2 linked regions of the Flavisolibacter tropicus genome follow. The protein of the gene in region 1 binds, or shares a complex with, the protein of each later gene. Links are inferred from orthologs where the notes say so. Each region holds a gene or a part of one and is shown on either strand. Other genes may lie near its edges. The genes, in order: mnmG and mnmE.

The links.
Region 2: the proteins of mnmG (region 1) and mnmE are in contact, whole or in part, in a solved structure (PDB 9HIP), measured with the Escherichia coli proteins. The link is inferred for Flavisolibacter tropicus from one-to-one orthologs.

The regions. Positions count from the first base shown.
Region 1 is NZ_CP011390.1:3,783,118-3,797,538, reverse strand. Bases 2,725-5,601 are described here. They hold mnmG (tRNA uridine-5-carboxymethylaminomethyl(34) synthesis enzyme MnmG), read right to left. Parts: upstream 5,156-5,601; coding sequence 3,293-5,155; downstream 2,725-3,292. Other genes in these bases: ybeY (rRNA maturation RNase YbeY), read right to left, coding at 5,266-5,601; SY85_RS16010 (helix-turn-helix domain-containing protein), read left to right, coding at 2,725-2,934. Outside these bases: SY85_RS16015 (OmpA/MotB family protein), read left to right, coding at 1-562; more of SY85_RS16010, read left to right, coding at 703-2,724; more of ybeY, read right to left, coding at 5,602-5,718; SY85_RS15995 (FeoA family protein), read left to right, coding at 5,779-5,997; nadD (nicotinate (nicotinamide) nucleotide adenylyltransferase), read left to right, coding at 6,019-6,603; SY85_RS15985 (chromate transporter), read right to left, coding at 6,591-7,577; SY85_RS25980 (chromate transporter), read right to left, coding at 7,520-7,828; SY85_RS15980 (amidohydrolase), read left to right, coding at 8,514-9,818; SY85_RS15975 (serine hydrolase), read left to right, coding at 9,825-10,733; feoB (ferrous iron transport protein B), read right to left, coding at 10,875-12,989; SY85_RS15965 (M20/M25/M40 family metallo-hydrolase), read left to right, coding at 13,155-14,421. UniProt on the Escherichia coli protein: NAD-binding protein involved in the addition of a carboxymethylaminomethyl (cmnm) group at the wobble position (U34) of certain tRNAs, forming tRNA-cmnm(5)s(2)U34.
Region 2 is NZ_CP011390.1:2,608,108-2,625,933, forward strand. Bases 8,255-11,120 are described here. They hold mnmE (tRNA uridine-5-carboxymethylaminomethyl(34) synthesis GTPase MnmE), read right to left. Parts: upstream 10,445-11,120; coding sequence 9,065-10,444; downstream 8,255-9,064. Other genes in these bases: SY85_RS10925 (Shedu immune nuclease family protein), read right to left, coding at 8,255-8,390; SY85_RS10930 (helix-turn-helix domain-containing protein), read right to left, coding at 8,433-8,807; SY85_RS10940 (energy transducer TonB), read right to left, coding at 10,526-11,120. Also shown: SY85_RS10885 (condensation domain-containing protein), read left to right, coding at 1-465; SY85_RS10890 (DUF6320 domain-containing protein), read left to right, coding at 481-1,194; SY85_RS10895 (hypothetical protein), read right to left, coding at 1,722-2,048; SY85_RS10900 (hypothetical protein), read right to left, coding at 2,732-3,154; SY85_RS10905 (hypothetical protein), read left to right, coding at 3,450-3,881; SY85_RS10910 (hypothetical protein), read left to right, coding at 4,850-5,107; SY85_RS10915 (JAB domain-containing protein), read left to right, coding at 5,122-5,358; SY85_RS10920 (hypothetical protein), read right to left, coding at 5,365-6,324; more of SY85_RS10925, read right to left, coding at 6,357-8,254; more of SY85_RS10940, read right to left, coding at 11,121-11,362; SY85_RS10945 (ExbD/TolR family protein), read right to left, coding at 11,419-11,961; SY85_RS10950 (ExbD/TolR family protein), read right to left, coding at 11,974-12,660; SY85_RS10955 (MotA/TolQ/ExbB proton channel family protein), read right to left, coding at 12,720-13,589; SY85_RS10960 (ABC transporter permease), read right to left, coding at 13,756-15,030; SY85_RS10965 (NADH-quinone oxidoreductase subunit N), read right to left, coding at 15,097-16,467; SY85_RS10970 (complex I subunit 4 family protein), read right to left, coding at 16,469-17,826. UniProt on the Escherichia coli protein: Exhibits a very high intrinsic GTPase hydrolysis rate. Involved in the addition of a carboxymethylaminomethyl (cmnm) group at the wobble position (U34) of certain tRNAs, forming tRNA-cmnm(5)s(2)U34.

The sequences.
Region 1 (14,421 bases):
GAAATCACTGGAAAATATAGGTTCAAAAGATCTTTACATCCAGGATCTACAAAAAGCTTTGGCGCAAAAGGATTCATTGAACATGGCGTTAGTAATGAACCTAAAAGGTGCTTTGAACGATGTTAATGACAGCGATATCGAAATCAAAGTAGAGAAGAGCGCTGTATATATTTCTATCTCTGATAAGTTGTTGTTCAAAAGCGGTAGCTATGCCCTTTCCGCAGATGCACAACGTGTGTTAGGTAAAGTGGCTCAAGTACTGAACAGCAAGCCAGATATTGAGTTTTTAGTTGAAGGTCATACAGATAATGTACCTATGAAATCTGTAGGTATTGAGGACAACTGGGATCTTAGTACAAAAAGAGCTACTTCAATTGTACGCGTATTACAAAACCAATATAAGATCGAACCTAGGCGTATGACAGCGGGTGGTCGTAGTGAATATTTACCTGTTCAAAGTAATGATACAGCCGCTGGTAAAGCAGCTAACCGTCGTACTAGAATAGTGATCTTACCACAACTGGATCAGTTCTTTAAATTGTTAGAAAAGCCACAGAGCTAATCATATTTTTCTTAATAATTATTGAGCCACTTCACATTACGAAGTGGCTTTTTTTATGATATGCAGACACATTTTAAACTCTTCTTAATTAGGTATTTATCAACAGCTTTTCTGCTAGGGTTGTAGTAAATTTATAGGAGATGAGTATGCAAAAAAGCGACGAAACAAATACCCTTTTCCAGCTGGCAGTTAATCTTGTAAATGACACTTCACGCCATATTTTTCTTACTGGAAAAGCTGGTACCGGTAAAACCACATTCCTTCGTTACATTAAGGAACATACGCAAAAGAATGCAGTAATTGTTGCACCTACAGGTGTGGCAGCTATTAATGCCGGTGGTGTTACCATGCATTCTTTTTTTCAATTACCACGCGGTACATTTATTCCTGGTCACATCCAAAGAGATGGTGTCATTGGTTATGTTGAGATCAATGATAAACATAGCTTATTCAAAAACATTCATTTTACTTCCAACAAGCGGCAGCTATTACAAGAAGCCGAATTGCTTATTATAGATGAAGTAAGTATGATGCGCTGCGATATGTTAGATGCTATTGATACTATCCTAAGGCATTTCCGCAAACAACCTGATACACCTTTCGGTGGTGTGCAGGTAGTCTATATTGGCGATCTGTTTCAATTGCCGCCAGTAGTGCCGGAACAGGAATGGAATATTTTAAAAGACTATTACGAGAGTCCTTTTTTCTTTAGTGCTAAAGCAATTGCCGATGCCAAGCCTCTTTATATTGAACTGAAAAAGATTTACCGTCAAAGTGAGCAAAACTTCATTGACATCTTAAATCGTATTCGTAATAACCAAGTTTATAAAGAAGACTTTGATAATCTTAATGCACTTTATAATCCTGCATTCGTTCCGGACGATACTTATATTACAATTACTACACACAACAGAACAGCAGATGCAATAAACGCTACGGAACTGCAACGTTTGTCAGGACCCGTTCACACCTTCAATGCTGTCATCAAAGATGACTTTTCTGAAAAAGCGTTGCCCACAGATCTAGCGCTTCAGTTAAAGGTTGGCGCCCAGGTAATGTTTATTAAAAATGATACCAGTTCAGAGAAGCGGTATTACAATGGTAAGATTGCTTTTGTTCAAAACATTTTTAAAGACGAGATAACGATTCGTTTTCCAGATAGCAATGAAAACTTTGTTCTGGAAAAGGAAACCTGGAAAAACATCCGCTACATCTATAATAAAGAGAACGATGAAATTGATGAAGAAGAATTAGGTTCTTTCACGCAATATCCTATTCGTTTAGCATGGGCTATTACAGTTCACAAAAGCCAGGGCCTTACGTTCGACAAAGCAATTATTGATGCCGGTTCTTCCTTTGCGCCTGGACAGGTGTATGTTGCATTAAGCCGTTGTACTTCTATGGATGGTATAGTTTTGAAGTCACGGATTGTGCCGTATAGTATTGCTACCGATAAACGAGTGTTGGAGTATGCTCGTCAGGAAACAGAGCTAGTTGTTTTGGAACAAGTACTCGAAAAAGAAAAGTATCACACTTGGTCATTGGCTTTACAAAAGCTGTTTGATTTTACAAAAGCTGTTCAACTACTACATCATTGGGTCATTACACTGGAAAGTAAAAAGATTCCCTATTTGCAAGCTGCTTTGTTGATGGCTGATGCCGCAAAACAAAAAGCTATTGAACTGAATGATGTGGGTAGAAAATTTAAAATGCAATTAGATAAACTAGTTGAACAGGCACATACCTCAGGCGAAACTAAATCATTGCAAGAGCGCATGTCCAAGGCGGTTGAATACTTTTCACAAGAATTGGCTACTCATTTACTGGAGCCGATCCAGCAACATATTCAATCATTGCAACATGCTACTAAGATCAAGAAGTACAAAGAAGAGGTAGTAACTATAGAAGGATTGTTGTGGCAACAGTTACAACGTTTGCAGTCTTCAAAATATGGCGACTTACGGTTTAGTACAAACGCAGATTATTATAACAAGTATCAACCAGGAGAGCCTACCAAAAAGATAAAAGAAGTCAAACCTAAACCTGTTAAAGGAAGCACCAATGAAGAATCTTTTAAGTTGTTCAAAGATGGTAAGTCGGTTGAAGAAATTGCAACGCTACGCAACTTAGCTCAAAGTACTATCATTGGTCACTTGTCTACTTATGTGGCTAAGGGAGAGTTAGATGTTGAAGCTTTAATTGAAAAAGATAAAGTGCAGCCTATCTTATCTGTTATTGCTGAAGTAGGCGCCGAAAGTATGAATGCTATCAAAAGCAAACTGGGTGATGAATTCAGCTTCTCTGATATTAAACTTGTCCTAGGCCACCATACTTGGAAATTACAGCAGGAAAATGCTAAAGAAACAGCATAATATGACATAAATTATTGATAATCAATATTATATGATATAAATAAAGCAAAACCCCACAACAATAACTGTTGTGGGGTTTATTTTTCTTTTAAATGATTTTATATCCTGCAAATGTTCTCTTTAAATAGAAGAGTAGAATGGACTAATTAATTCAACACCTGCTAATCCTCAGACTCATTATTCATGTTCTTCTTCCCTGTTCATTCTTCTTTCTTCCAACAGCTAAGTGTTCTTCTTCTCTTCCTTATCAACTTTTCAACTAGCCAACCTTTCAACCTGTTCCATTACTAAACCCCTTCCCCTCACGGCTGTTTGGCTTGCAGCTTACAGCGTGTAGCTTGCAGCTATTCTCCCAGTTCTACCTCCCCATATAAATCATCAGTATCTGTACATCACTTGGATTAATTCCAGAGATCCGGCTGGCCTGACCAAGTGTTCTTGGTTTAGCCTTTGTTAGTTTTTCTCTCGCTTCTGCGCCCAAGGCTATAATGCGTTTGTAGTCAAAATGTTCAGGTATGGCCAGGTTCTCCATCTGACTCATCCTGTTCACCAGTTCTTTTTCTTTATCTATATATACCTGGTACTTCACCTGGATCTCAGCTTGCTCTACAGCTTCTTCTTCATATCCTTTCAAGGCTTCTTCTACTTTAGGCACCTGCTTCATGATATCATGCAGCTGTACGTTGGGGCGCAATATGATTTTCTCCAGCTTTTGTTTTTCATTGATAGACGCGCTTTCAATGCTTTCAAAGAAGGGATTTATTTCTGCTGGTTCCATCGCCGTAGTGCTCAATATGGTTTTTACTTCTTCCACTTCTCTCCTCTTTTTCAGCATCTTTTGCATTCGGCCCTCTGTTGCCAAGCCCATACGATAGCTCGTCTCAGTTAAGCGCAAGTCTGCATTGTCCTGGCGTAAAAGAGTTCTGAATTCTGCTCGTGAGGTAAACATGCGGTAAGGCTCTTGCGTACCTTTTGAAATCAGGTCATCAATTAATACACCGATATATGCTTCACTGCGCTTTAAGATTAAGGGAGCATCATTGATCACTTTTTGATGTGCATTGATACCTGCCATCAATCCTTGACATGCAGCTTCTTCATATCCTGTTGTGCCATTTATCTGGCCTGCAAAGAATAAGTTTTCAATAGCCTTGGTTTCTAGGGTATAGCTCAACTGTGTAGGTGGAAAGAAGTCGTATTCAATAGCATAACCCGGACGGAAGAACCGTACATTCTCAAAGCCTTGCACTTTACGCAGCGCTTCATATTGTACTTCTTCTGGAAGGGATGTAGAGAAACCATTTACATAGATCTCCACCGTATTCCAACCTTCTGGTTCTACAAATAGCTGATGACGGTCTCTTTCAGCAAAGCGGTTGATCTTATCTTCTATACTAGGACAATAGCGAGGACCCACGCCTTCTATTCTTCCCGTAAACATAGGGCTGCGATCAAAGCCGGTCTTTAATAAATCATGTACTTCTTGATTAGTATAAGTGATCCAGCAGCTTCGCTGTTCTTTTGGACGCTCTACATCTAAGTAAGAAAAGCTACCTATCTCCTCATCCCCTTTTTGCTCTTCCATTTTAGAATAGTCCAAAGAACGTCCATCTACTCTTGGAGGTGTACCTGTTTTTAAACGGTCGCTTTCAAAGCCTAGACTAACTAATTGCTCTGTTAATCCTTGTGCAGCTCTTTCTGCTACACGGCCTCCACCTAATCGCTTCTCCCCTATATGGATAACCCCATTTAAAAAAGTTCCATTGGTTAATACTACAGCTTTGGCCTTTATAGTATGACCTAGCCCTGTTACAACCCCTGTTACTTTGTTATTCTCTACAACCAGTTCTCTTACCATATCTTGGTAGAAGTCTACATTGGGCGTATTCTCTAACATCTCTCTCCACTTCTGTGCAAAGAGCATACGATCGTTCTGTGTTCTAGGACTCCACATAGCGGGTCCCTTTGAACGGTTCAGCATACGAAACTGAATCATAGAGGCATCGGATACTATACCTGAGTAACCTCCTAAGGCATCTATTTCTCTAACTATTTGTCCTTTTGCTATTCCTCCCATGGCAGGGTTACAACTCATCTGTGCTATGGTTTGCATGTTCATGGTTACCAGTAACACTTTTGAGCCCATATTGGCAGCAGCTGCGGCGGCTTCACAACCGGCATGACCGGCACCTACCACTATTATATCATAAGCTTGAAACATAAGGTTACAAAGTTATCATAATGAAGAAAGGGAAACTTGTTAAAGCTTCCCTTTCTAGTTCCACGTGGAACACTGTTGTTGTTGGGTCGTGGAATACCTGAGCTGTGGAATTAATTGGTTCCACGTGGAACAAAGTAGTTGTTTAAGCACTTGTCTTCTTGTCTGCGCATCTCATCTTTATCAGCTTTACTCTTGTCTTTGTACCCGCAGAGGTGTAATAGTCCATGAAAGATCACACGGTGAAGCTCATGGGTAAAGGTAGTGTTGTGTTGTAGGGCGTTTTCCTTCACTCTTTCCACACTTATGTAAACGTCGGAAAGCAGAGCCTCTCCTTTCAGGTTGAGCTGAAAGGTTACAATGTCAGTATAGGTGTCGTGTTTAAGGTATTGTTTATTTATCTCTAAGAGGTAAGCGTCATCACAAAAGATGTAGTTAATGGTATCTATTGTGTGTTTTTCTCTTTTAGCTACCCTGTTAAGGTAGGCTTTAAGCTGGGTGCGATTAGTGAAATGAAAGCGTGAGGTTAGGTAGTGGAAGTGAATGTTGTTAATTTCTTTACGCATGGGTCAAAATTCGGAAAGGGTACGCTTACTTGCCATAGCTTTGGTAAATATTCTTTTAAAATGAAGTTATCTGAGTTAAGACAGGGTGATAGAGCAAAGATTAAGGCCTTTCAGAGTCCAGATTTGCAGTTAAAGTTGATGGAGATGGGTTGTATTCCTGGTGAAGAGATTGTAGTAGAGCAGGTAGCTCCTTTAGGAGATCCAATCTCTGTACGGGTGGCTGGTTATTCATTAAGCCTAAGGAAGAGCGAGGCTGGTGAAATTATTATTGAGAAATAAAACAAGAATACGCAGTAATCTATGAAGGTGGGTCTTTATTTTGGTTCGTTTAACCCTATCCATATTGGGCACCTGATCATTGCAAACCACATTCTTAATGAAACCAACCTTCAAAAAGTTTGGTTTGTGCTTTCTCCCCAGAACCCTTTTAAGCATTCGGCTACCCTGTTAAACGAGTTCGATCGTCTTCATTTGGTGCAAAAAGCAGTAGAGGGAGATGATCGTTTAAAGGCTTCTGATATCGAGTTTTCTCTCCCTAAACCTTCTTATACTTCCCATACCTTGGCTTATTTGAAAGAAAAGCATCCGGCTTATGAGTTTAGTATTATCATGGGAAGCGATAGTTTTCAGAACCTTGGAAAGTGGAAGAATGCCGAAGCTGTTATTAATCACTACCCTATCTTGGTATATGAACGCCCTGGTTTTCCTGTAGAAAATACCTTGGGGGCATCTGTACAAGTAATGAATGCTCCCTTGTTGGAGATATCTGCTACTCATATCCGTGAAGCTATACAGCAGGGCAAGTCTATTAAGTACCTGGTTCCAGAAAGTGTAGAAAGTGAGATTGTAACTAATCGCTTCTTTAAAAAGCTTCAAAGTAAGTAGCCTAAAAGCAGGCAAACAGCAACTATAATGGGTGAAGCAATGCGGGTAAACTGTAGCAATCCGAAAGTAGCCAGGATTACTGCTACATTAATCAAGCTGTTAATGCTCCCGTCAATCAGCGTAATATCCTTCATGATATATAAGGTAGAGGCAATCACAATCCCTACCACTGCTGCATTAATCCCTTCCAATGAGCGGTAGATCACTGCATAGCGTTTCAGGTTATGCCAAATAGGAAAGAAAAAAAGTACCAATAATGCGCTGGGTAAAAAGATGGCAATAGTGCCAATGATACAACCTATGACCTGCATAGTTGGCCCTTGATTCTTTAAAGCCATGCCTCCTGTAAAGGAAGCAATGGAAAATACCGGCCCAGGCATAGCTCGAACAATACCCATCCCTGTGGTCATATCCTCTTTATTTATTGAAACCACATTCGGGTTCTTTTGTTTAACTACCTCCGGACGTACTGAAAACTGTTCATACATCATGGGCATCAATACGTGGCCACCGCCAAATACCAGGCTACCCATCCGGTACATGTTTTCAAACAGGTTAATGGGCTTTCGGTTGGGCCAGTCATTTTTACGGGCTACCTCACTGGTTACCCCGGCTATTAAGAATAAAGCAGCAAAGAGCCAGATATTACCCCACTTTATCTTTTTTGATACTACCTCTTTTTGCGGGATGCGCTTCTTACTTAGGTTGGTGATGGCACCGCCTAATACAATCAAAGAGGGAAAGATCCATGGCGATCGGAAGGCAGCATAAGTAGCAAACACACAAAACGCCATGATACACCAGGTGATTGTATTCTTAATAGAGATACGAAAGGCCGCCACCGATGCATACGCCAAAAAGCCTACCGCCAGTGACGGAATGAATTTAAAGATGTCAGTATGCAGGGTCTTCTGATCTATATAAGAAAGTAAAAAGAAAAGGCGCCCATTAAAAAGCACCCTGGTAAGATCCAAACCAATAAAGTAAAGATGGCCAACCAAATACCACCCCTTTTATAACCAATTAATGTAACGGTCTGTGTGGAGGAAGCGCCTGGCAATAAATTGCAAAACGCATTGTATTCCAGTAATTCTTCTTCTGTTACATAAGGCGTTTGATGCACAAAGTTTTTAAGCATCATAGCCATGTGTGCCTGCGGACCACCAAATGCTGTAATGCTGTACAGAAATACGTTTTTGAGGAATGGAATGTGACGCAGCATCATAGCGGCTTAAATTTACTCAAAAAGAATAAAGGCACTAATTAGAGACTGGTTAGAAGGTCCTACAACATGAACAATGCAATTCTTAATGGAAGAAAGAAATAGGGTCTTGCTAATAAATTCATTCAATTGAACACATTCATTGTTCCATCAATAGTCTATAAGTCTTTCCTTTTCCTTTCAAATTATTTATGGTATACAAAGGCATGGAGTGTCTTCAAGAGAATTTGTATTGCTCTGTGAATGGGCTTTACATTTTGTTTTCAGAAACAAAAACAGATTCCTCGTCTTTTTCTTAATTCAATTCTATTAAGCGAGTCGCACACTTGCCACCTTTTGTATTCCAGGAAAAGTCAACCGCAGTGATTCTCTTACCCAAAACTTCAGTAACGTTTATATATATCTAACCCTACGTTTGACCAACTCCGTAATGTTACGGAGTTGGTCAAACGTGATCAAATATTAAGTATAGCCATAGCTAGGTTCCATGCAGAACGTGATGCTGTAGTTGAAACAATGCGATACTTTGTTTGATTTGTTTAAAAAGAATGGCTGGACGGAAGGTGGAATATTAATGATATGATGAAACGCAACAATGTGTTTGATGTAAAAAGCTACTCTCTATTCCGACCTCTTTCTGCTCACGGTCAATTAATGTATGCTATATTTAAGAAAGAACATATAACACATGAGAAATATAATTCTTACAACCTTACTAACGTCAACGATTATACGAAGTGAAGCGCAGACTGCTAGTGTCGATCCTCTTGATGCATTGGTAAAAAAGTTAGAACCTAAAACCATTGCCTGGCGCAGAGATTTTCACCAGCATCCTGAATTGGGCAACAGAGAATTTCGCACAGCCAAGATTGTGGCCCAGCACCTGCGCTCTTTAGGCTTGGAAGTAAAAGAAGGTGTAGGAAAAACAGGAGTGGTTGGTATTTTAAAAGGTGGTAAGCCTGGCCCTGTAGTTGGTCTCCGGGCTGATATGGATGCATTGCCTGTTACAGAACGTGTGGATCTTCCTTTTGCTTCAAAAGAGAAAACTACTTATAACGGACAGGAGGTGGGCGTCATGCATGCCTGTGGTCATGATACGCACGTAGCTATGTTAATGACAGCTGCGGAAATTCTCTCTGGTATGAAAAACGATCTGGCGGGTACTGTGAAATTTGTATTTCAACCTGCAGAAGAAGGTGCTCCTGCTGGTGAAGAAGGCGGTGCCGCACTAATGATCAAAGAAGGTGTGTTAGATAATCCAAAAGTAGATGCCATGTTTGGTCTGCACATAAATGCGCAAACACCCGTAGGCCAGATCAAGTACCGCGAGAAAGGGATGATGGCAGAATCCGATTGGTTTAGCATTAAAATAAAAGGTCGCCAATCGCATGGTGCGCAACCTTGGTTAGGTATTGACCCAGTGGCTATTGGTGCGCAGATCATCAACAGCCTGCAAACTATTGTAAGCCGCCAATCCGACCTTACACAAAATCCTGTGGTCATTTCAACAACCGTTTTTAAAGGCGGTGTTCGTGAAAACATTATTCCAGAAGAAGCAACCTTAAGTGGTACCATTCGCACCCTGGATAAAGGAATGCGTGATGATGTATGGGCGCGTATTGAGCGAACAGCAAAAAATATTGCAGAAGCTTCTGGTGCCACTGCAGAAGTAACCATAGAAGCTAAAACAGGCGTTACCTACAACGATCCTAAATTGACGCAAGCTATGTTGCCTTCATTACAAAAAGCTACCAATGGTAATGCACAAGTAATGAACGCTGTCATGGGTGCAGAGGACTTTTCGTTCTTTAGTGAAAAGATACCATCACTCTATTTATATGTAGGTGGTATGTCTGCTAACAAAGATCCTAAAACCACGGCTGCGCACCACACACCCGATTTTCAAATAGATGAAAGCGGCATGAAAACCGGAGTAAAAACATTGGTGCAGTTGGTACTCGACTATTCAAAGGTTTACAAGAAAAGCATTTAATCCATCATGAAACGTATCCTGGTTCTATGTGCGCTGGTAAGTAGCCACCTATTTGTTACAGCACAAAAAGTTGATAAAAAATTACAGCAACAGCTGGAAGTATTGGTCAAAGATTTTAAGGGTGATATAGGTGTTTATGTAAAAGACCTGCACTCTAATAAAGTGGTAAACATTAATGCCGATACAGTATTCCCTACTGCCAGTATGGTAAAGGTTCCTATACTGGTAGGTGTAATGGATAAGATCAACCGTGGAGAGCTACAGTATCATCAGCCTCTCACCTACCGCGATAGCTTATTGTATGAGGGCGAAGACATTCTGGGCTCCTTCAAACAAGACGAAAAAATTCAATTAAGCAAAGTGATGATGTTGATGCTTACCACGAGCGACAATACGGCCAGTTTGTGGTTACAAAGCCTAGCCGGCAAGGGTACCCGTATAAATGAAATCCTGGATAGTATGGGCTTTGTAAATACACGTGTCAATTCTCGTACACCGGGCCGTGAAGCCAACCGCTCGCAATACGGCTGGGGACAATCCTCACCTAAGGAAATGGCCTCGCTGTTTGAAAAGATCTATAAAGGTGAAGTGATTTCAAATGCGGCATCTGATAAAATGCTTCGCTTATTAAATCGAAATTATTATGACGAAGTAGCTATTTCACAATTGCCACCTAACGCTCTAGTATATTCGAAGAATGGCGCGGTGAATCAAACGCGTAATGAAACCTTGCTGGTTAAAGGTAATAAAGCAGAATACGTATTTTGTATAATGAGTAAAAACAACCAGGACTCCAGTTGGAATAACGAAAATGAAGCTTGGGTACTCACCCGCAAAATATCACAGCTGCTTTGGAACTACTATGAGCCAAAAAGCAAATGGACACCTGCGGTAGATGCTTCGAAGTTTGATTAATATACTTTGGCAATAATTATAAAAGAGAAAGGTGCAGAAATTAAAAACTTCTGCACCTTTCTCTTTTTATGATCTTTAAAAACGTTTGAACTTCTGTGGACTGTCGTCTGTAAACTTCCTCTCACGTTTGACGTTTCACGATTATTTAAATAGCTGATACACCAGCAAGCTCATTAAATAAGCCAGGCCTGTCATATAAGTAAACTGGATGATAGGCCACTTCCAACTTTTGGTTTCTCGTCTGGTAACCGCCAGTGTACTCATACATTGCATAGCAAATACATAAAATACCATTAGCGATAATCCCGTGGCCAAGGTAAACAAAGGAGTACCATCGGGTTTACGGGCAGCTTTCATTTTATCACGTAGCAGCAGTCCCTCATCGTCCTCTCCTACACTATATAAAGTAGCCATAGTGCCTACAAACACTTCACGGGCAGCAAATGACGTAATCAGTGAAATACCAATGCGCCAATCAAATCCTAATGGTTGAATACCGGGCTCTATGGTTTTGCCCAAGATACCAGCATAGGAATTCTCCAACTTCGCCGAAGCGTAATCTTTCTGTACCTGTTCTATATTAATACCTGTAGCCTTAGCTGCCTGGTATTGTTGATCCACAGCTTCCATTCGATTGCCTGGTCCAAAAGAGCTAAGTCCCCAAAGTATCAAACTAATTACCATGATCACCTTACCGGCATCAGTAACAAAGATCTTCGCCTTGTTGATCATGGTAGATATTACGTTGTTCCAACGTGGTGCACGATAGATCGGAAGTTCTAAAATGAAAAAGCTTTTTTCATTGATATGAATAAACCACTTGGCTACATACGAAACCACTAAGGCCATTACCAGTCCTAGTAAGTATAAGGCCATCATCACCAAGCCTTGCAGGTTCATAAAACCAAGAACGTAGGTGTTAGGAATCACCAGGCCAATTAAGATCACATAAACAGGCAAACGTGCAGAGCAGCTAATCAGTGGCGTAACCAGTATAGTAAGTAAGCGTTCTTTACGGTTCTCAATAGCGCGGGCACTCATGATGGCAGGCACTGCGCAAGCAAAACCGCTGATCAGGGGCATTACGCTTTTTCCGTTTAAGCCTACACTGCGCATAAGCCTGTCTGTTAGAAAGGAAATGCGCGCCATATATCCTGTATCTTCCAATAGTGTGATCAAGCCGAAGAGAATCATGATCTGTGGTACAAAAACAACGATACCACCTAAGCCGGCAATCACACCATTAATCAATAGATCGCTCCACCAAACTTCTGGCAAAACGTTAGCTAGTGTGCCACTTAAAAGGGAGAAACCACTTTCAATCCACTCCATAGGATACTGTGCCAGCCAGAACACACTTTGGAATAGTAAGAATAATACGCCCAGTAAAATCAGATAACCCCATTTGCGGTGCAGCAGTATATTATCAAGTTTGTCGGTAAATATAGTTTGCTCCAAAGGATCCGGCTCAGTAACCGCTACCTGCATAATGCGTTTGATACGACTATAGCGTTCCAAAATTTCGGTAGCCTGGGTCTTAGTATGATTGAATTGGTGTTTTTCTTCCACCGCTTCAATCTTTTCCTGTAAAGTTGCAGGCAGGTCAAAATGCTCGTGGTTGATCAGAAAGTGGACTGCAGAATAGTCACTAGCTTCCGGAACCAGTTTTTTCAAATCCTCAATTGGTCCAGCGGCCAGGGCTTTGTTGTCAATAAAATCGCGGGCTGGGACCTTATATAAATTGGAGGCAGTTTGTTCCACTGCCTTTTTTAGCTGGGCAACCCCTTTTTGTTTACGTGGGTTTACAGCTATTACCGGCACACCCAATTCTATTTCCAATTCAGACAGGTCTATTTGAATACCTTTCTTTTTGGCCAGGTCCACCATGGTCAAGGCCAAAACCACTGGTTTTTTCAAATCAATGATCTGCGTACAAAACAGCAGGTTTCGTTTCAAGTTACTGGCATCCACTACTACAATATATACATCGGCCTTAATATCCTTGTCTTGGTTGAGCAATACCCGGTAGCTAACCCATTCATCCAATCGCTTGGGATACAGGCTATAAGTACCGGGCAGGTCAATAATATTGCCTACCATTCCATCAGACAGGCTGGTGGAGCCTGTTTTCTTATCTACCGTTACGCCGGGGAAATTGCCTACTTTCTGGTTTAACCCTGTCAGGCAGTTGAAAAGAGAACTCTTCCCACTATTAGGGTTACCCACCAATGCTATATGTACTGTTTTATGCTTCACTTGTCGCGCGCAAAGGTAGCACAGCTTATAAGGGTGGGTTTACGATATTGGAAGTTTTATCGAAAGCTTAAGGAAATTTTTCGACTAATAAAAATGAAGAAAACGTCTTAGAGGAGCAGGCATTAAAATAATTTTGTCATTCAATCACCTTTAAAACCTTTGGTTGTGTTGCGTACGTATTTTTTTTCACTCCTGATTATAGCAAGTGGCAGTGTTTCTGCCCAAAAATTAAAGAAAGAAGACCGCCAGCTTCAAACTAACCTGCAACAGCATGTTAGCTTCCTGGCCAGCGATGCCCTGGAAGGGCGGCGCACGGGTAGCGCTGGCGAAAAACAGGCTGCTGACTATATTGCCAAAACATTTAAAACAATTGGCGTCACGCCTAAAGGAACGGCTGATTATTTACAACCATTTGATGTGCAGGAAGGCCGACAGGTAAATTCAGCTACTCTTTTGATGATCAACGACAATACCTTGGTATTGAATAAAGACTTCTTTCCTTTAGTGTATAGTGGCAATGGCGCTATAGAAGCTATGCCTTCTATAGCTTTGCAGGAAGCGCAAATGCCTTGGTTTTGGGATGTAAAGGAGTTGTTGGATGAAAATAAATCCAACCCTCATTTTGATATAGATATGGCTATTCAAAGCCGCATAGCTGATATGGCTAAAAAAGGCGCTACGGCTGTGTTCCTGTACAATACCGGTACTGGCAAAGACGGTTTGGCCTTTAATGAAAAAGATAAAACACCTCCTGTAAAAATTCCGGTAGTGTATGTAACCAAAGAAGCTGCTACAAAGTACCTGAGCGATGCCTCCGCCTCTTTGGATATGAAATTAAAAGTAGACGTTGGTCCTAAAATACGTCAAGGTCACAATGTGATCGGTTATATTGATAATGGTGCGCCTACTACTGTTGTGCTTGGTGCACACTACGATCACTTAGGTTGGGGAGACGATGGTAATTCGTTATATACCGGCGCAACGAAACAAATCCACAATGGTGCAGATGACAATGCAAGCGGTACGGCTGCTCTGCTGGAACTGGCCCGTACGTTAAAAACATCCAAGAGCAAGCACAACAACTATCTTTTCATTGCTTTTTCTGGAGAAGAACAAGGATTGTTTGGCTCTAAGTATTTCGTAGAGAACCCTACCATTGATCTGAAGTCTGTTAGTTATATGATCAATATGGATATGGTGGGCCGACTGAATGATAGTTCCAAAGCATTAACGGTAGGTGGATATGGTACTTCTCCGGTATGGGGCCAGCTGTATAACACTACTGGTAAAAGCAAGCTATACAATACCAACTTGCTTTACCGTTTTGATAGCAGCGGTATGGGCCCGAGTGATCATACCTCTTTTTATAGAAAAGACATCCCCGTGTTGTTTTATTTTACTGGCCTGCACAGTGATTATCACCGCCCAAGCG
Region 2 (17,826 bases), 1.2 Mb from region 1 along the record:
CTTTATGTACTCCCCGGAATTGATCTGCGTCTAGGGCAGTACACATTTGAAGAGATTATAAAAACAGTTTATCATCAAATGCAGCTGGAGACAGATAAAAAACTGATTAGCAAAATGATCTCAAAAAACGTAGGTGGCGAAAAAAGCCAGTTTCTTAGACGTGTACCACTTTGGATCAAATCGTTCATCTTATCAAAGTTATATGCGCGGGGAACACAGCAATACAGTGGGGTCATCACCAATCTAGGGAAAATAAATTTGGGTCCTGACATCAATAGCCTGATCCATAAATTCATTTTCATTCCCCCGCCACCTAATCAGATAATAAAAGTCAATTGTGGGATTGCAGGGTTTGACAATCAACTTGTATTGACTTTTGGAAATATCACTCAATCAAAAGAACTGGAAAGACAGTTTCTGACATTTTTAACTGCACAGGGCATACCTGTTAGCATTATTAAATAAAAGAGTTGATTAGCTATGATTTGCAAAAACTGCGGTGTACAGCTGGAAGAGACAATGCAAACCTGCCCATTATGTGGAGAGTCTGCTATTGGCGAAAAGCCAAGCACTAGCACATTCTCCCTTTCGTATGGCAAGCGCCATCCTTCACATCTTGCAGCTGTACAGATGAGCCCGCCTCAGAAAAAATTTACCTGGGAAATTGTGTCGATCATTTTACTTTCCGGTGCCTTAACCACTTTTGTTGTTGACTTTATTCTCAACCGGCGCATTACCTGGTCGGAATATCCGCTGGCCATTTGCCTGACCATCTTTTGTTATTTGTCTTTGTTTGCCTTCTGGAATCAACCTACCTTACTTAAAATGACCGGCGGGTTGCTATTGGCTTCTTTATGTCTCGTAATTCTGGATGCCGTTACAGGAGGTCTTCACTGGTCTGTTCGGTTAGGGATACCGTTACTCCTAATAAGTAACCTGATCGCTAGCGCTTTGATTGTTATTACCCGCCGATCCAGATACAAAGGCATTAACCTGATTGCCTATATTTTTTTGGGAGTCGCCCTGATATGTATAGCTATAGAGGGCGTTTTGTCCTTCTTTGAAATGGGATGGGCTCAATGGCACTGGAGTGTGATTGTGGCTGCCTGCATCATACCGGTGGTTGGTGTGCTACTTTTTGTACACTTTCGATTAAAAGAAGGACGCAGCCTCGAAAAAACGTTTCATGTCTAACAGAATTGTTGGTATTTAATTAGGGCGCTTCCTTTGGGTAATTGAAATGCAATCATAAAGCTGCAACCTGCTTGTATAATCTCTTTTACCCTTATAAAGAGTGCACTGCTTTTTCGCTCTGCACATTTCGCACTGTGACTTCTACTGCACCTAGCCACTGCGGGCAATAAAGCCTACAATGTTCAGAGCCTGTAGTATAGGCAATATCATTAAGCATCTTTTATAAGGATAAGGAAAACCTGACCTTAAACTCGAGATATCTATTATTATCAGTAGTAAGTAGTACTTTTTACAGCGGTGGCGGTTGCTGTTAAAAGTACAATTTCATAGCAACTGCATAACCGGATTGATATACTACCATTGTTGGCATCTTGGGTAAAAAGCTGCCCTTGAGACATACTATTCTTTACGTTTCATACATTCTATTTTATATAGCAAAACCAATCTCAATAGCAGATTGCTGATACTTCATTTGCAACAACCATCGTCTATACGCTAACAAAAAATACCAGTGTTTACATAAATCATTACCCTGCTTGAAATCTTCTTGTTAGATATTGTTCAAATTGCTGTTGAAAAAAGAAATGTTTGCTACTGGTTTCAAATAAAGATTCCATATTCACTATAGGTAATACACCCGAAGTAACTACTGCAACAAACTTTGGGTTAGCCATAATCCATTCGTTTTTTAACGAATGAGTCTTAGCAAATGAAATCAGTATTTCCGCTTTGAAATGATGAGGAAGATCAGCTGTCCTGTTACTTATTTGATTCAGGTCCTCGATTAGATCGGGGTATTTGTTTATATCAAATTCATCAAAGTCTTTAATGAAGTTTTTTGAGTATTTAAGCATTATATATTTTTTAAGAAATTATGTATTGAAAGTTTTTATATCCTTATTAGAATTGAAGTAGACTGAACCAAAAATTTCGCCTAGAAGCAGATTCGCCAGCACTTACACATTCGCAGTAATATTTTTTACCAATTTCTGCTTCACATCGTGCATCTATTCCCTGTTCAAGTAAAAAACTAAGCCTCTGCCATCCGCTGTTTCTCGGTGTGGCCTTATCTGGATCTTATAACTACCCCCTGGTACATTTATCCTCTCACAATAATGCAAGATGTTTTTTCAAGATCGGCTGGCTAAGTATTTCCTGATAACAGTAGCCAATTGCTCAGGTAAATGCAGCTAGTCATCAGAATAAGAATCAAGCACATTTTACTGTAAAGAGATGATAGCACTATAAGGTTCTTAGCGTTTTAGAGTACTTGAATCATGCCTTAACTGTCTGTACGGATCCAATTAAGCTAGACGTTAATAACAGTTGCCTCTGTATGAGTGAAACAAGGCATGTTATAAACAGTTGTTAGATATAACTATAAATTAGATAAAACAGCACCGGGAATAATGAAGAGTCTTTTAACTCGAATGAAGTAATTATAATACTTTTACTGCTTATGTTTTTCTTTAGCACGCAGCTTTATTAGTATTGAAATATTTCCTCACTAAGCAAAAACATAAATGCATTAATTGTCTCAATACGTTTCCGCTAGTACAGGCTCTAAGGCTAGTTCTCTATCTAATAATGCATGATACAGGTTTTGAAGTCTATGCATGCTCTTTACTTCTTTCAAGAGTGGCCGGCGCATAAAATCCACCACATTAAATTCACGATCCAGTTCCATTTCCATACCAGTTCCGGTAGCCGTTTTCGCTTTCTGCCACAGCTTAAAATAGTTGTCAAACGAAAATCCACTTTCCTCTAATATGTTGACGGTTAGCGGCAACGCCTGCAAGTACTTGCTGTCACAACCAATATTTTGCAGATGCGCTCCTACATAATAGCCAACTGAGGGAAATTGTTTTTTATCTTCTATGCTGCTGACCATGACAATCTTTCTTACTATAGTATTAACTAATACATAATTGCCTATGCGTAATTCACTAAATGGTATCATATAATTTGCTTTAAAATTGTAACCAGGTATTCGCAACCGGGTTATAAATGCTTTTGAAGAATAATAATCAGTGAAGTGCAGCTATAAGGATTAGAACAAAGCAGAATAATGTAAAATAATTATAAGGTGCAAACCTGTTAACTGTAAGATACGCTTAATAATTGGCATTCACTTTATTATTATAAATAAAGCAAGCACGCATCCAATATTGGCGTAACTTACAGATACGCTTTTCTCTTTTCATTGATTAGCTCGGCTATTTGCATCTCTCATCCTAAATATCCTAGATAAAAATATGACGCGATTTAAAACATGGAAAAGTAGTGTACTACTGATTGCTCCGCTTGAGTTGTTATTATTGGCCGTAGTGATTAGCTTATTTATAACTGCCTTTATCACAGCAGCCAAGTTTACAAAAGGCCCTTTAAGTATTACGGCATTAAAAGAATATCTTTTTGGTCTGCGGTCTTTGCTGGAAAGCCGTACCGATCTGGATGCGGATACAGAGCGAAGCACTTTGGAAAAGCTATTCAACCAAGTAAAAGCCAATTGTGCAGGCACCGTAATCACTAAAAATGAGGAGTTAAAAGAGGTTTTACAAAGCACTTGCCAAAATATTCAATTAACAATGGAAAGCAAGAAAACCGGACAAAGAAATGCCTGGCAACAATTAAAAGACACAGCATTTGGCTTTCATGAACAATACTTCTCCAATGCAATAGCTTAGCAGCACCCATATAAAGAACTAATCTTTATCTACAAGTATAACCACTACCCTTAGTCTATTTCGTATTCTCTTAAGTAAAGCGGAACGCTACAAAGCACTCTAAGAAGTAAGGAAATAGTCAAAAATTGTATTTATAGCCAGTTTAACACTCTTCAATCAGGCTGTTCTATTCTTTAACGTTTTATCGAGATAAGCATTAGGATTATGCTCCAAAGCTCCTTTGGGCAGCCCCCATGCAACTAAACAGAAAGATATTCAACAATTTCTTCCGTACATCTCGTTTTATATGAAACGAGAGAGGTAACCTACGATCTATCGCAGGTTTTCTACAATAACTCTTTGAATATCAATAATACGATATAGCAGAGTCATAAGCAATAAATACAGAAAATGTAACGTCCGCGATCTCCTGAGCGCCGATTTCCACTAAAAAACAAGCAACTTAATCTCCGATCTATCGCATGTATTTCTTTCTGAACCATAGAAGCTCAACATCAAGCATCACAGGTACAAATTGGGATAAAAAAAGTCAGAAAAGACCAAATTTGGTCAAAGTCTGACGCAATGTATTAATTTATAAGTTGTTGCAAACTATGAGATAGTTTGATTCAGTTAGATTTATTTAAATGGAATTACTTTCCAATACAGAAAGTAATCATGCTTTTAGCCAATAAAACTGCTAAATCCTACAAATCCTATGAATCTGAATTCAATAATTACATCTCTAAGTTTTTATAGACTAGATTCTCTAATTAAGGGATAAAGACTATTATTTGATGGTTTACGCACCTTAAAAACGCCTGGAATAATAGACAAGATTACACTTGTTAACTACTGTGCTATTTACGCTGATGTACAAGGAGTTAGCCAGAAATCTCCATAAAAAAAATATCGTCAAATTTTACATTAACCGTTGCCTCCTCCTAAAAGTCTGTGGAACTTTAGCTTGGCAAACTATACAAACAACAATGAAAGAAAACCAGAAGAGAAATCGCCTCAAAAAACTTAGCGGAGAAGAAAGCTTACAGAAAATAAAAGGAAATTGTACAGTATCTAAGAACAGCATTAGTTATAAGCCAATCATTTCTAATCTGCCAACAATTAGTTCAATTGAAAATACTCATGGTTTAATCCGAAAGCTGTGGGACAAAGAAAACCTTTCCACTCAAGAACAGTTTGTCGCTTATTTTTTTAATTCTAACTCTCATCTATTGGAGATCGGATAATTTCAGTAGGAAGAATGAGAGATTGTTTAGTAGATATGAAGCTTTTGTGCAGTGTGGCTTTGCAACTCTTATGTTCATCTGTAGTAATTGCGCACAATCACCCTTCTGGCAATATTAAGCCAACTAAGTATAATGAAATAATTTCAATTAAGATCAGCCAAGCTTTAAGGCTAATTAATGTAGAACTTTTGGACCACTTTATACTTGTAGAAGATGGTTATATATCGTTTGCAGATGCTGGACTACTATAATATATACTAATTGATCATTTTTGGATTAATAGTGCTTAATGAATTCCTGAAATGCACATTGTTTCTTAACCTAGCCCACTGTTTATCTAACTGACTATGAACTTCAATATCCTTGAATTGGTCTTTATTACTTTTATCAAAAGCATCTTTCCACTTTTCAAACCGCTGTAAATTGACAGGATCATCTATTGCCTGAAATAATACATTTCCTCCATTACGTTCAAATATGATTGTCTTTTTACTGACATCCATTTTAACATTTGTCGCTTCTAGTAGTGTAGCAAACGGTAAACTATCGTCTTTCCCACTATCAGTTTCAAGCTTAAAAATCGTTTTGTAAAAGAAATGATATGTAGATGGTGTATTTACATTATCAATGAATAAAACCTCTGCGGAATAAATTATGTATTTTATTTCTCCAAAAATTACAAAGCCTCCATTGCCAACTATCTCTTTTAAACTAGCATTAATTTCTTTCCTCTTTTGAACTCTTGCATTTCTCAACTCCCGATCTTCATATAAATCATTAATCATTCCTACACAATGGTCAAATATGTTCATTATACCAAAGCCTCCTCCGAAATGCTTCTCTGGATGTGAAAAGTTATTACGCATACTTCTCAGTGCATCCAACAGGCCTTTTCTATCAAATTCAAAGAATCCATTGTCATTAAACCAATACATCAATGATTGTAAGTTATGATGTCTTCTTGTTTCACCGATCTCTTTATACTTGACTTTTAAAGCCATTTCAAAGGTTGTCAATGCCTTTGCCATTGCAGGATCCAAAAAGTCATACTCATAATATGCATGTATTAAAAGCTTGCGAATAATTGCAAAGCTTTTCTGCACTTCATCTGGAACTTCATCTTTTAACGTGAGCATTGGAACTACTTTCGTACAATAAGTAGCAAATGTTTCTGCGCCTACTATACAATTCCAAAATTCTTCCTTCTTCAAATCCATTATTAACTTATCAATTTGGTCTCAAATGTTATTTAGATACAAAGCTTATCAAATAGTATTTTGTTTCTCTCTTGTGCATCTTTTAATAATTTATTAAAAGTGATCAATTCTAAATATGCATTTAATTCTTTCTTAAAGCAGAAATAACCTAATCCATCTGGTGTTTTGGTAAAATCATGCCTCCTTAACAACACCTCTAATTTGGATGTATCATCACTAACTATATAGGCATAGAATGGAAGATTCGCAGGAACTTTGATTGGTCTTCCTTCGTATGTAACAACATTTCCATCCTTTATTAATTCTATATATTCCAATACTTGATCAATAGGATTCTTTTCAGGATCGTCTGGTTTATAGTCATTTCGCATTGGCCGTTTAAACTCCACAATAGTTATTGACCCAATATTTAAATGATTATCTGCAAATGCAATGGCCTTATTAAAAATCAGCAGATCTGCCCTTTTTGTTGAATCTAGTTCGTCCAAAACATCGTTAGAACTTAAGGGTTTATCTGAGGACAAGTATAAATGATAATTAAATCTATCATCTATTAGCCATAAATTCTGATCGTCATAATTTATATCATCAGAAGTTGTACGCATAGGAAAAAACAGCTTGTGAATTGCGTTTTCCCATTCATACTTCTTTTCATCTTTCTTTTTCAATAAATTACCCAAGTGGTCAATAATAGCTTTACGCTGTACAATATAATTAGCAAGGTCACTTTTTGCAATATCATTTTCTTTTTCAATGTACTTATTATAGCGTGCTATATAGTCTTCTACGTTCTCTATGTTTGAGCCTGTTAAAATATTATTGGATAATACTTTAAGCTTAATAACTTCATTAGCCTTTATTTTGTACAATTCTATATTTAGCTTTTCTTCCGATAAGTCAGGCTCGAGCCGTTTCAGTTTATCCAAGCAATGTTTAAGTAGGAACCTAAACTCAGGAGCTTTATTTTTTATATGTTCTTCTATCTTTTTGATTTTCCTTTCTCGATTCTCTGATAAAACATCAGAAAAAAGTTCTTCAATTTTCTGTGTAACCCTTTCAAAAATATCTTCAGAAGTAATAAGTTCTTCGGCTCCATCATCCTCTTTTCTTTCAGGGAAATTAAAGCTCAATCTTTCCTTGTTTACATTCGTATCCAAATACTCTCCAGTTACATAAACAGCTAGACTATAGCTTAAATTATCTTCTTCAACTTTTTGCGGAAAATCTGGTATATAATCTGAAACCTTTCTTGATGTAACCACACGATTATGCCCGCATAAATTACAAATATTTGCTTTCTCCTCCCTCGACTTTACAATATATAAGTTGAATACTTTTTTCTTAAATTCAACAAAGTCTTGTAGTATATCTGTTTTGAATGTTGTTTCATATATCTCATCTAAATCATAAATAGTCCCATAATCTTCTAAGCTTATCTTCGGAATCGCATCTAACAAATAATAAAGCTTGAAATGATTTATTATTTCCAAACATATTTCACTAGCGCTTTTGGGGCATTTAGAAGAATATCTTTCTATAAAATCATTTAAGTAAGCGATAGTACCTGCTCCATTTTTGCCATTATATGGCGAAACTTTCAGATCAAAAATTCCAGGCTCTTTTGGCTTCATTTCAAAAGACCGCTGGACGAAAGTTTCTCCTTCTTTATAAAAGCTTTCATAGCTAACTGACTTAAACGCTTTTAAGCAAACGAATCGTCCGTTTCCTTTCCCTCCTTTACTTTTCTTATTTGTAGTATCGGACTTTAAAAAGTGCTTATAGTTATGTTTATTGAAGCCGATCCCTGAATCTTCAACTTTGAAACCTATAATTGGGTATTGATCAAAATTTGAAATGGAAGCAAGCGTTTCTTTCTTTCCCTGCCTTTTTAATGTAATACGGATAACGCCCCTTTTGTTATTCTTTAATTCTTCAATAGCATGTATTCCATTGCTTATTAATTCAAATAAAGGAAGTAAAGGCTTGCTGGTCGGAAGACTAGTATTTTCGATTTTGCCTTCTATATCAGAAGTGAATGAAACTTCGTTTTCTATTACGGTTTCCATAAACAGTTAGGTTTAGTAAGATTTATGATCCAAGCTCAAAAATCATGTTCTTACAAGGTTACTAATATTTTCCTTTTTAAATATGTGCTTCTTCCCTATTTTCTCGGAATTTATCTTTCCACCTAACACCCACCTCCGCAATGTGAGTGGTGTTATATTCAACAAAATAGCCGCTTCTTTAAGTGTTAGTAGCTCTTTTGCTTGAATAACCTTAATTAGCTCTTCATTTATAAAACCTTCTGGCCTCCGACTTATTTCAGTTTTTAGTTCAGCCTGAGCAATCTTCTTATTTTTTTGATTGAGCTTATACAAACGCTTTGCGCAAGGATCAGAACAAGTTTTAGAAGTCGTTTTCTTAGCGATGAATTCGTTTTTACAGTATTCACAGATTTTTACAATTCTAATATTACTACTCATAGTATTTGTGGGATTTGCATGATTTACTGTATAATTCTGTATCAAACCGTATCATTGAGTATCATATCGTATCAACTTTTACGGCTTCTACAGTATAAAATCCCACCTTTTTCAATTTGTAACCAACATAACAACAAAAAAAGAGCTACTAAAAGCAGACAAAAGCCTACTAAAAGCAGCTCAATACTTTCTAACTTATTGAAAAAGAGAGAAAAAGCAACTAAAACACTACTAACAGCAATGAAGTGAATAGCAGCTTACTTTCCGATGCAGAACTTACTAAAGATGTAATCCAATTGATCGTCGCTTGTCACTTCCCCGGTAATCTCACCAAGAAAGTACAGGCAGCGCCTTATATCTAAAGCCAATAGATCGCCGGGAATACGTTGTTCTAGACCGTTATAAACATCCTCCAATGATTTCAGCACCTCCTGTAAGGCATGGAAATGGCGTGCATTGGTAACAATCACATTTTCGGATTGAACGGTATCTTTCAATACCAGATCTACCATGCGCTCTTTTAATACTTCCAGGTGTAAACCACTCTTGGCTGAAATAAATATAACATTTGGAATAGCAGCATAGAGGCCTTTGATATTAGAGTCGGCATCTGCTTTATTACCTACCAGCAAATAGTGTAGTCCTTGTTGTTGCAAATCGGCGCTAATGGTATTCAACTCGTCTGCGTTTACTTCATGGACGTCAAACAAGTAAATAACAATATCTGCCTGCTGCATTTTCTGATAGCTCTTAGCAATACCCACACTTTCAATTACATCCACTGTATGTGCGCGAATGCCAGCTGTATCAATCAAGCGAAACAAAATACCATCAATATTAAGTGTCTCTTCAATAGTGTCTCGTGTAGTGCCTGGTATCTCGCTTACAATAGCCCGGTCTTCATTTAAAAAGGCATTCAACAAGGTAGACTTACCGGCATTTGGCTTACCTACAATAGCTACCGTAACACCATTTTTAATGACATTACCCAATTTAAACGACTGTAGTAAGGTGTTGGTTTGATACATGGCATTTTCCACCAAGGCTTTCAGTTTACTGCGATCGGCAAACTCTACGTCTTCTTGTGAAAAGTCAAGTTCTAGCTCTATCAGTGCAGAGAATTGAATCAATTGTTCCCTCAGGTCCCTTAGCGCTGATGAAAAGCCTCCTCTGATATTTTGCAACGCGGTTTTATGAGAGGCTGCGGTGTTACTGGCAATCAAGTCAGCAACTGCCTCCGCTTGAGTTAAATCTAAACGACCATTTAGGAAGGCGCGTTGGGTAAACTCTCCTGGCTTGGCTAGGCGGGCGCCACCTTGCAAACAGGCATCAATTACCTGTTGGTGAATAAAGGGTGAACCGTGGCAGCTAATCTCTACTACGTTTTCACCGGTATAAGAACGCGGACCTTTAAAGAGGGAAATCACAACCTCGTCTAGCACCTGAGCGTTTTGTGTTAACATACCTACGTGTAGGGTATGGGAGGACTGTGCGGCCAAATTTTTAGAGGGGAACAAGTCATTTACAATATCAATGGCTTTTGCACCACTTAAGCGAATTACGCCAATTGCACCAACCCCAGGCGGCGTTGCTAAGGCTATAATTGTATCATCCCACCCTAAAAGCTTTGTACTCATATTTGTCAAAAGTAAACTGCTTCTAATAAAAAAATCCCTCCTAAGCGGAGGGATTTGTAAGTAAGTATGCGAAAGTGATTATTATCCTTCAGATACAACGAACGTAATAGGCTGCTTACGATAAGCTTTTACCTGGCGTCCGTTTTGGATAGCAGGTGTCCATTTTGGACCTCTTTTAATTACACGTACCGCTTCATCTTCCATACCGTAGCCATGGCTGGTTAACGCTTTTACATCTGATACGTTACCTTCTTTGTCCACGATAAACTGAACCTGTACTGTGTAAGATCCGGGAGGTGCACCGTTATCAACTGGAGCAGAAGCGTTCAGGTTTCTTTCCAGGAACTTACGCCATTGGCCTTCACCACCTGGGAAAGAAGCTTCTACTTCCACTTTTGTAAAGGTTTGGTCGTAGTTAGTCTCATCTTTAGGAGCTTCTACTACAGCCTTTCCTTCGTCAACAACAGGAGCAGCAATACCTTGATCCTTGATACCTTCCTGGCTGATCACGTCAATTTTAGTGTCTTCCAGTTTTTCAACCTCTGGTGGAATGTCTTCTTTCTTAACCTCTTCATCTTTTACGATAACAGGAGGGGTGAATTTGGTCATTTCCACTTTTGGAGGTGGCTCTTGTTTTGGTGGTGGCGGTGGTGGCGGTTCAGGCTTCTGCTCTTCGGGCTCCTTGATATTTGCAAGCACCACGTCTTCTACTTTCAACTCCTTAGACCCCTTATCTTCCAATTGATTGGCTAAAAAGGATGTTAAGAATATCAGTAAAAGCAAACCAGCTGTAATCAACAAGGCCGTTGTGATACGCTTGTTATACGTTTTTCTGAGCTGATAAGCACCGTAAGCCTTGTTACGATCTTCAAACAGCAGATCCAGAAAATCAGTTTTTAAAATCTTGTTTGCTTCCATTTTAGTTATTTGTATTGAGATGTCTGTTTCAACATCTTTCCATAAAAAATAGCTACTTATTTAACGCCATTTCTAGCTTCTGTTGCTTTCAGCGGCTCATTTTCATTAGGCGTAATGTCTACAAGGGCAAAACGCTTAATTTCATTGATCGCCATTTCATCCAGAATGTCTACTGTATTCTTATAGGTAGCTTCATCATTTGGCTTAATAACCACTACCAGATCTTCTGCATTTGTTCTGCGCTTCTTATCGATCAGCACTTCACGAATACCTTTGAAATTAGTAGACTTGAAATTAGAACCATCTGGTGCTAACTGACCTTCATAATAGTATACTTGGTCAGCTTTACCTAACATGATGGTTAAGGCGCCGGACTCTTTAGCTTTGTTCTGCTCTTCTTTCTTATCGGTATCCTTTGGCATGAACAGCTGCATAGCTGCAGGTGAGCTCATGGTTGAGGTAAAGATAAAGAAGGTGATCAGCAAAAAACCCAAGTCCACCATTGGAGTCATATCTACACGGGTAGAAAGCTTTTTGGCCTTTTTGACCCCAGGTCCTTTCTTATGGCCACTATCTCCACCAGTATCTAAACTTGCCATTTCTGAGTTTTTTTAGATTAAGAAATTATTTTTTTTGGGTACACGACCTTCACTTCTGGTTTTGTAAAGATCAGTACCTGCAGGTGCATCTTCAGGAGATGTAACTAACTGAAACTTATAAATATCGTTTCTTTTAAACGCATCAAGTACGTTTTTAAAAGCAGGATATTTAGCTGAGTTGTCACCCTTGATAAGGTAGTTAATCTTTCTCTGCTGAAAACCTTTAACACCGGCATTCAGCCAATAATACAGTTCATTGCTGGCTGAATCTGTAATAGGAATGCCTGGCACAGTTGCCATTACGGATTTCTGTTTGTCAGCAGGCAAAGCCAGGAAGCTTTTTAGCTGTGTAAAAGGAACGCCAATAGACTGCCCTTTTACGAAACTATTGATCTCGTTAGGTGTCAAACCCAGGTTCTTAGTTTGATTGATATTATCAATAACATACTTTTTTGCCTCTGGATTAGCGTCAGCCAATACTGTGAAAAATACACGGCCTTTGGCATCCATTTCTACCAGCAACGCATCATTTTCAGGAAGCTTGTCTGTTGAAACAGAGTTAGGTGTAGTGATTGATACGGGCTCTGGTGGCTTCATTTTAGTCGCCATAATAAAGAAGGACAGAATCAGGAATGCAATATCCACGAAGGGCGTCATGTCATTCTCTGTACTCTTCCTTGGTATCTTAACACTTGGCATTATTAATTAATTTTTAATGAGATGCAATGGGTTTACAAATTCCATAAAACGTTTGCTTCTTATTTATACATAGAAGCAAAGCTCTGTGTCAATGTAAAGCCAGACTCATCAATACCATAAGTAATGCTATCGATCTTAGTAGTAAACACGTTGTACATTACAAGAGATAAGGCAGAAGTACCGATACCTAATGCTGTGTTATAAAGGGCCTCAGAGATACCAACCGCTAGGTTACTAGCTGCACCGGCACCACCTTCAGCACCCAACGCCGCGAATGAACGGATCATACCTAATACCGTACCTAACAACGCTACCAGGGTACCAAGAGATACGATTGTAGAAAGGAAAACCAGGTTCTTCTGTAACATAGGCAATTCCAAAGCAGTAGCTTCTTCTACTTCTTTCTGGATAGCCAATACTTTTTGATCAGTATCTAAATCAGTTACGTTGATCATTTCTTTGTAACGACGTAAACCAGCTTTCATAACGTTAGCTACTGAACCACGTTGCTTGTCGCACTCAGCTAAAGCAGCGTCTACGTTACGGTTAGCCAGGTGATATTGTACTTTTCTTACGAAGTCAGCAATAGAACCTTTACCTAACGCTTTGCTGATGGTCATGAAACGCTCGATAGAGAATGATACCACCATTAACAATAAGCCAATCAATAAAGGAACGATAATACCACCTTCATAAATTGCATTGAATGCGCTTTTTGGGTCGCGGTGGTGAGGCCAGAAGCCACCTGTAGTATCAGGTGTCTTAAAACCATCTGGATTACCCATTGCAAAGCGCCAAATAGAATAACCAACGACGATACATAGGATTGGAGCTAACCAGGAAATAAGGTTAGAGCTTTTCTTAGCCTGAACAGATGTCGCCTTTACTGTTGTGTTTGTAGTACTTGCAGATGGTCTTTGTTCTGCCATGATCTTAATTTTTAATTTTTAAAAATGAAAATTGATATACAAATTTTAAGCGGTCACAATTCTACTGAAAAAATGCAATAAATGTTTACGAGGTTGCATTTTTTTCCTTATTTAATTTTGGAAAGATAATACATTAGTTTTCAAAACTTTCTATTCTTAGCTGTACTTATTCATAGCGAAGTGCTTCTATAGGGTTTAATTTGCCCGCTTTCAGAGCCGGATACAAGCCAGCTAATAATCCAACGCTAGTACAAATAACAATGCCGTAAGCTACCCATTTCCAAGGTACTACAAATCCTGTGCTCAATACCATTGAAAACAAATTGCCAACGAATATTCCCAGTACAATACCAAAGATGGCTCCTAAGATACTAATCAAAATGGCTTCTGTTAAAAACTGATGCCTTACTGTTTTACTTTTTCCTCCAATTGCCTTTATTAAGCCTACCTCTTTAGTACGTTCTGTAACAGATACCAACATGATATTCATCAAGCCAATGGCGGCCCCAATCAACGTGATCATTCCGATAACAATAACTGCGGTTGTTAGACTTCCCAATATATTCATTGCCTTTTCAGCAATGCTATCGTTACGATCCAATACAAAATTGCTATCTTCTGTGGTGCTTAATTTTCGTATAGATCGGAAAACACCTTCTGCTTCACCCATGGCCTCTTCAACTTGATTGATATCATCTGTCATCACCCCTATGGTCGCAGATACATTGGAAGAAAAATTACGCCGAATATTTTTATATCCTGTTAAAATCAAGTTATCTCGGCTTATTCCAAAAGAGCTGCCACGACTGGCCAATACACCAATTACTCGATAAGGAAGACCATTGACACGAACAATACTATTCACGGCCTTGGTTAACCGATCTTTGAATAATTTGTTAGCCACATCATAACCAAGAATAACAACATTACTGCCGCTTTGAACTTCCTGGCGACTAAAATTTCGACCATTAAAAAATTCATATCCATTTAGGGCTATATAATTCTCGTCTCCGCCAAAAACCAAAATATTGGGACTAGTCTTTTTTTGTTCATTGTTTACAATTGCATCTCTGGCAGCAAATAAAGAGATACCAATATGTGCAGGAAATTGATACTGTTGTACAAAAAGTTCCGCCTCATCTACAGTAATTGGGCGCCCCAAACTGGATGTTTTTTCCTTGCGGTTATTTCTTTTTGAAACTTTCAGTTCTGAATTGTTACCACCGATTCTAATATTACGCTCTTTAAAACGGATGGTAAAGCCATTAGCTCCCATGGTAGAGAAGCTTTCACTAAACTTTTGATTCATGGCTTTAATGGCTGTAACAATACCAATTAAGGCCATAATGCCAAAAGCAATAATGGCGACGGTTATACCCGTACGCAACCTGTTAGCACGAATCGTTCTAAAGGCAAGAGAAAAAACATCACCGGTTTTCATCAAAAAAAAGAAGGTCTACTAAAATTAGTAAACCTTCTAAACAATTTTTCAAAATATTTATTACCACTAGAAGTAAAGCCAATAGAGCAATACATTAGGGAATAAGCCCAAGATAATAGTTGCAGCCGCTAAGCCTACTAACGTATATTTAAAACTGCTAGTCAACTCCAGAACCGGAGCATTGCCTGTTTTAAAATACATAGCTTGTATAAGGCGGAAATAGTAATACACGCTTATTGCAGCCATTAATACAGCAAAAATGGCTAACCATAAACTTCCACTTTCCACAACCCCTTTCAACATATAAAACTTCGCCAGGAAGCCCGCCGTTAATGGGATACCGGCTAATGATAACAGAAAGATAACCAAACTAGCGGCTACTACAGGTTGCGCTTTGGCAAACCCGTTAAAGCCGTCGAACGTATAATCCTGCATCTTGATGAGTACTGCAAAAATTCCAATTGTAGCAAATGAATAAGCAGCGGCGTAAAGTAACAAACCGTCTTTCGCTTCAGAGCTCAATGTATAAACAGCCAACATCATGAACCCTGCTTGTGCAATGGAAGAGTAGGCCAGCATACGCTTTACACTTTGCTGAAACACTGCAGTGATGTTGCCAATAAATAAAGTAATGACAGTTATAATGGCTACTATTAGTTTCCACTCTGCTCTAATACCACCAAAAGCTTCATCAAATAAGCGCATGAAACCTATAAAGCCGGCTGCTTTCACTACTGTTGCCATAAAGGAGGTAAACACAGTTGGCGCGCCATCGTACACATCTGGTGTCCAGAAGTGGAAGGGAGCAGCTGAAACTTTAAATGACAAGGCAAACAGCAACATCAACAAGCCTGTAATAAACAAAACAGGTACTTGTCCTTGAGGCAATTGCATCATTGTGGTATAAAAAGTTCCGGTTGCGCCATAGATCAAGGTTATACCCATCAACATCAAGCCTGTTGAAAAAGAACCCATTAAGAAGTATTTCAACGCAGCTTCATTGCTTTTCAGGTTGCGTTTATCGCTACCGGTAAGGATATATAATGGAATTGATAAGATCTCTATACCGAGGAATAAGATCAACATTGACTTGAAAGATGCAGTCATGGTAATTCCGCAAAGCACAAAGAAGATAAGAGCAAAGTAATCGCTGTAATTCATCCCTACTCTTTCCATATCTTTTGAGGATAAGACAAAGAATATAAGCGTGCTAAGCGTAGCAATGATCGTAAATAGCAATGCAAAATGATCAAATACCATCATGCCTTTTGTATCAACCGCTACTAATTGAATACCACGTAGCTCTAATACTGCTACAGCTATAATTGCAATCAATAAAATATGTGCTAATGTGCGAACAGCTGACTTTGTCTTTAAGAAAAAGCCACTGAACATCATGATAACACCACTAAGAGCCGATAAGATTAATGCGTTCATATTATTTTACCAGTTGCGCAACGTTTGCATCTTTTAATAAGGTTTCAACAAAACCATCTGTCAGGTTCAGTAATGGCTGAGGATATACCCCAAATACCAGGATCAATAGAACAATAGCTCCTAAAGCCAGGCGTTGGTTCATAAGGATATCTGTAGCAGTAGCCGTCAATTTATTAGTTGATCCGTAAAACACTTTCTGGATCATATTCAGTGTATAAACAGCAGAAAGAATTATACTCAACCCAGCAAAAACGGTGAAAATGACTTTGTATTGGGTTAGGCCATTCCAAATACCATTAAACATCAGGAACTCACCCACAAATGCATTTGTTAGCGGCAATGAAATATTGGCGAAAGCAACAATAACCAATAGTGTGGTTAGACCGGGTGCCTTTTGAGCAATACCTCCTAATTCAGACAGCTTACGCGTTCCGAACTTATGCTCAATTGCGTCGACTACAATCCAAAGTCCGATAATGTTTATTCCATGGTTAAACATCTGGATCATTACACCTTGCCATCCGATGTGATTTTCAGCAAAGATGGCCATTACCATTAACCCTATGTGAGCTATAGAAGAGTATGCTACCAGGCGCTTAATATCGTCTTGACGCATAGCAATTAGTGAAGCGTAAATAATACCGATAACAGCAAGACTCATTACCACATCACCCCAAGCATAAGATGCAGATGGCACTACAGGTAGTACCCAGCGAATGACAGCAAATACACCCATCTTCACCATGATACCACTTAGTACCATTGTAACAGCAGTTGGTGATTGTTCATAAGCATCTGGCTGCCAGGTATGGAATGGGAACACGGGCATTTTAATAGCAAATGCTATAAATAACATCCAAAAGATCCAGGATTGAGTAGCAGTAGGAAGCTTCAAGTTATAGAATGCTTCCATTGCAAAAGAATGATCTGGTGTTTGAAAATAAAGATATAATAAGCCGATCAGCATTAATACAGAACCAGCAAATGTGTAGACAAAGAACTTAAAAGTAGCCTGAATACGTCTTTCACCACCCCAGCCAGAACAAAGGAAATAAACAGGGATCAGTGCTAACTCCCAGAAGAAGTAAAACAGTAAGGCGTCTATAGCAACAAATACACCTATTAACCCTGCTTGCGTTAATAACATCAGCGCAAAGAAATTGTGCGCATTACGATATTCATTTTTCCATGTGGCCAGGAAGATAACCGGATATGCGATCCCTGTTAATAAACACAGTAATGACGACATACCGTCCAGGCGAATAGAAAAAGAGCTACCTAATGTACCCAACCAAGGAGCAGTATAACTCAAACTATCTCCACCGCCTTTTAACATGGTTGCTCCGGCAATAGCCACAG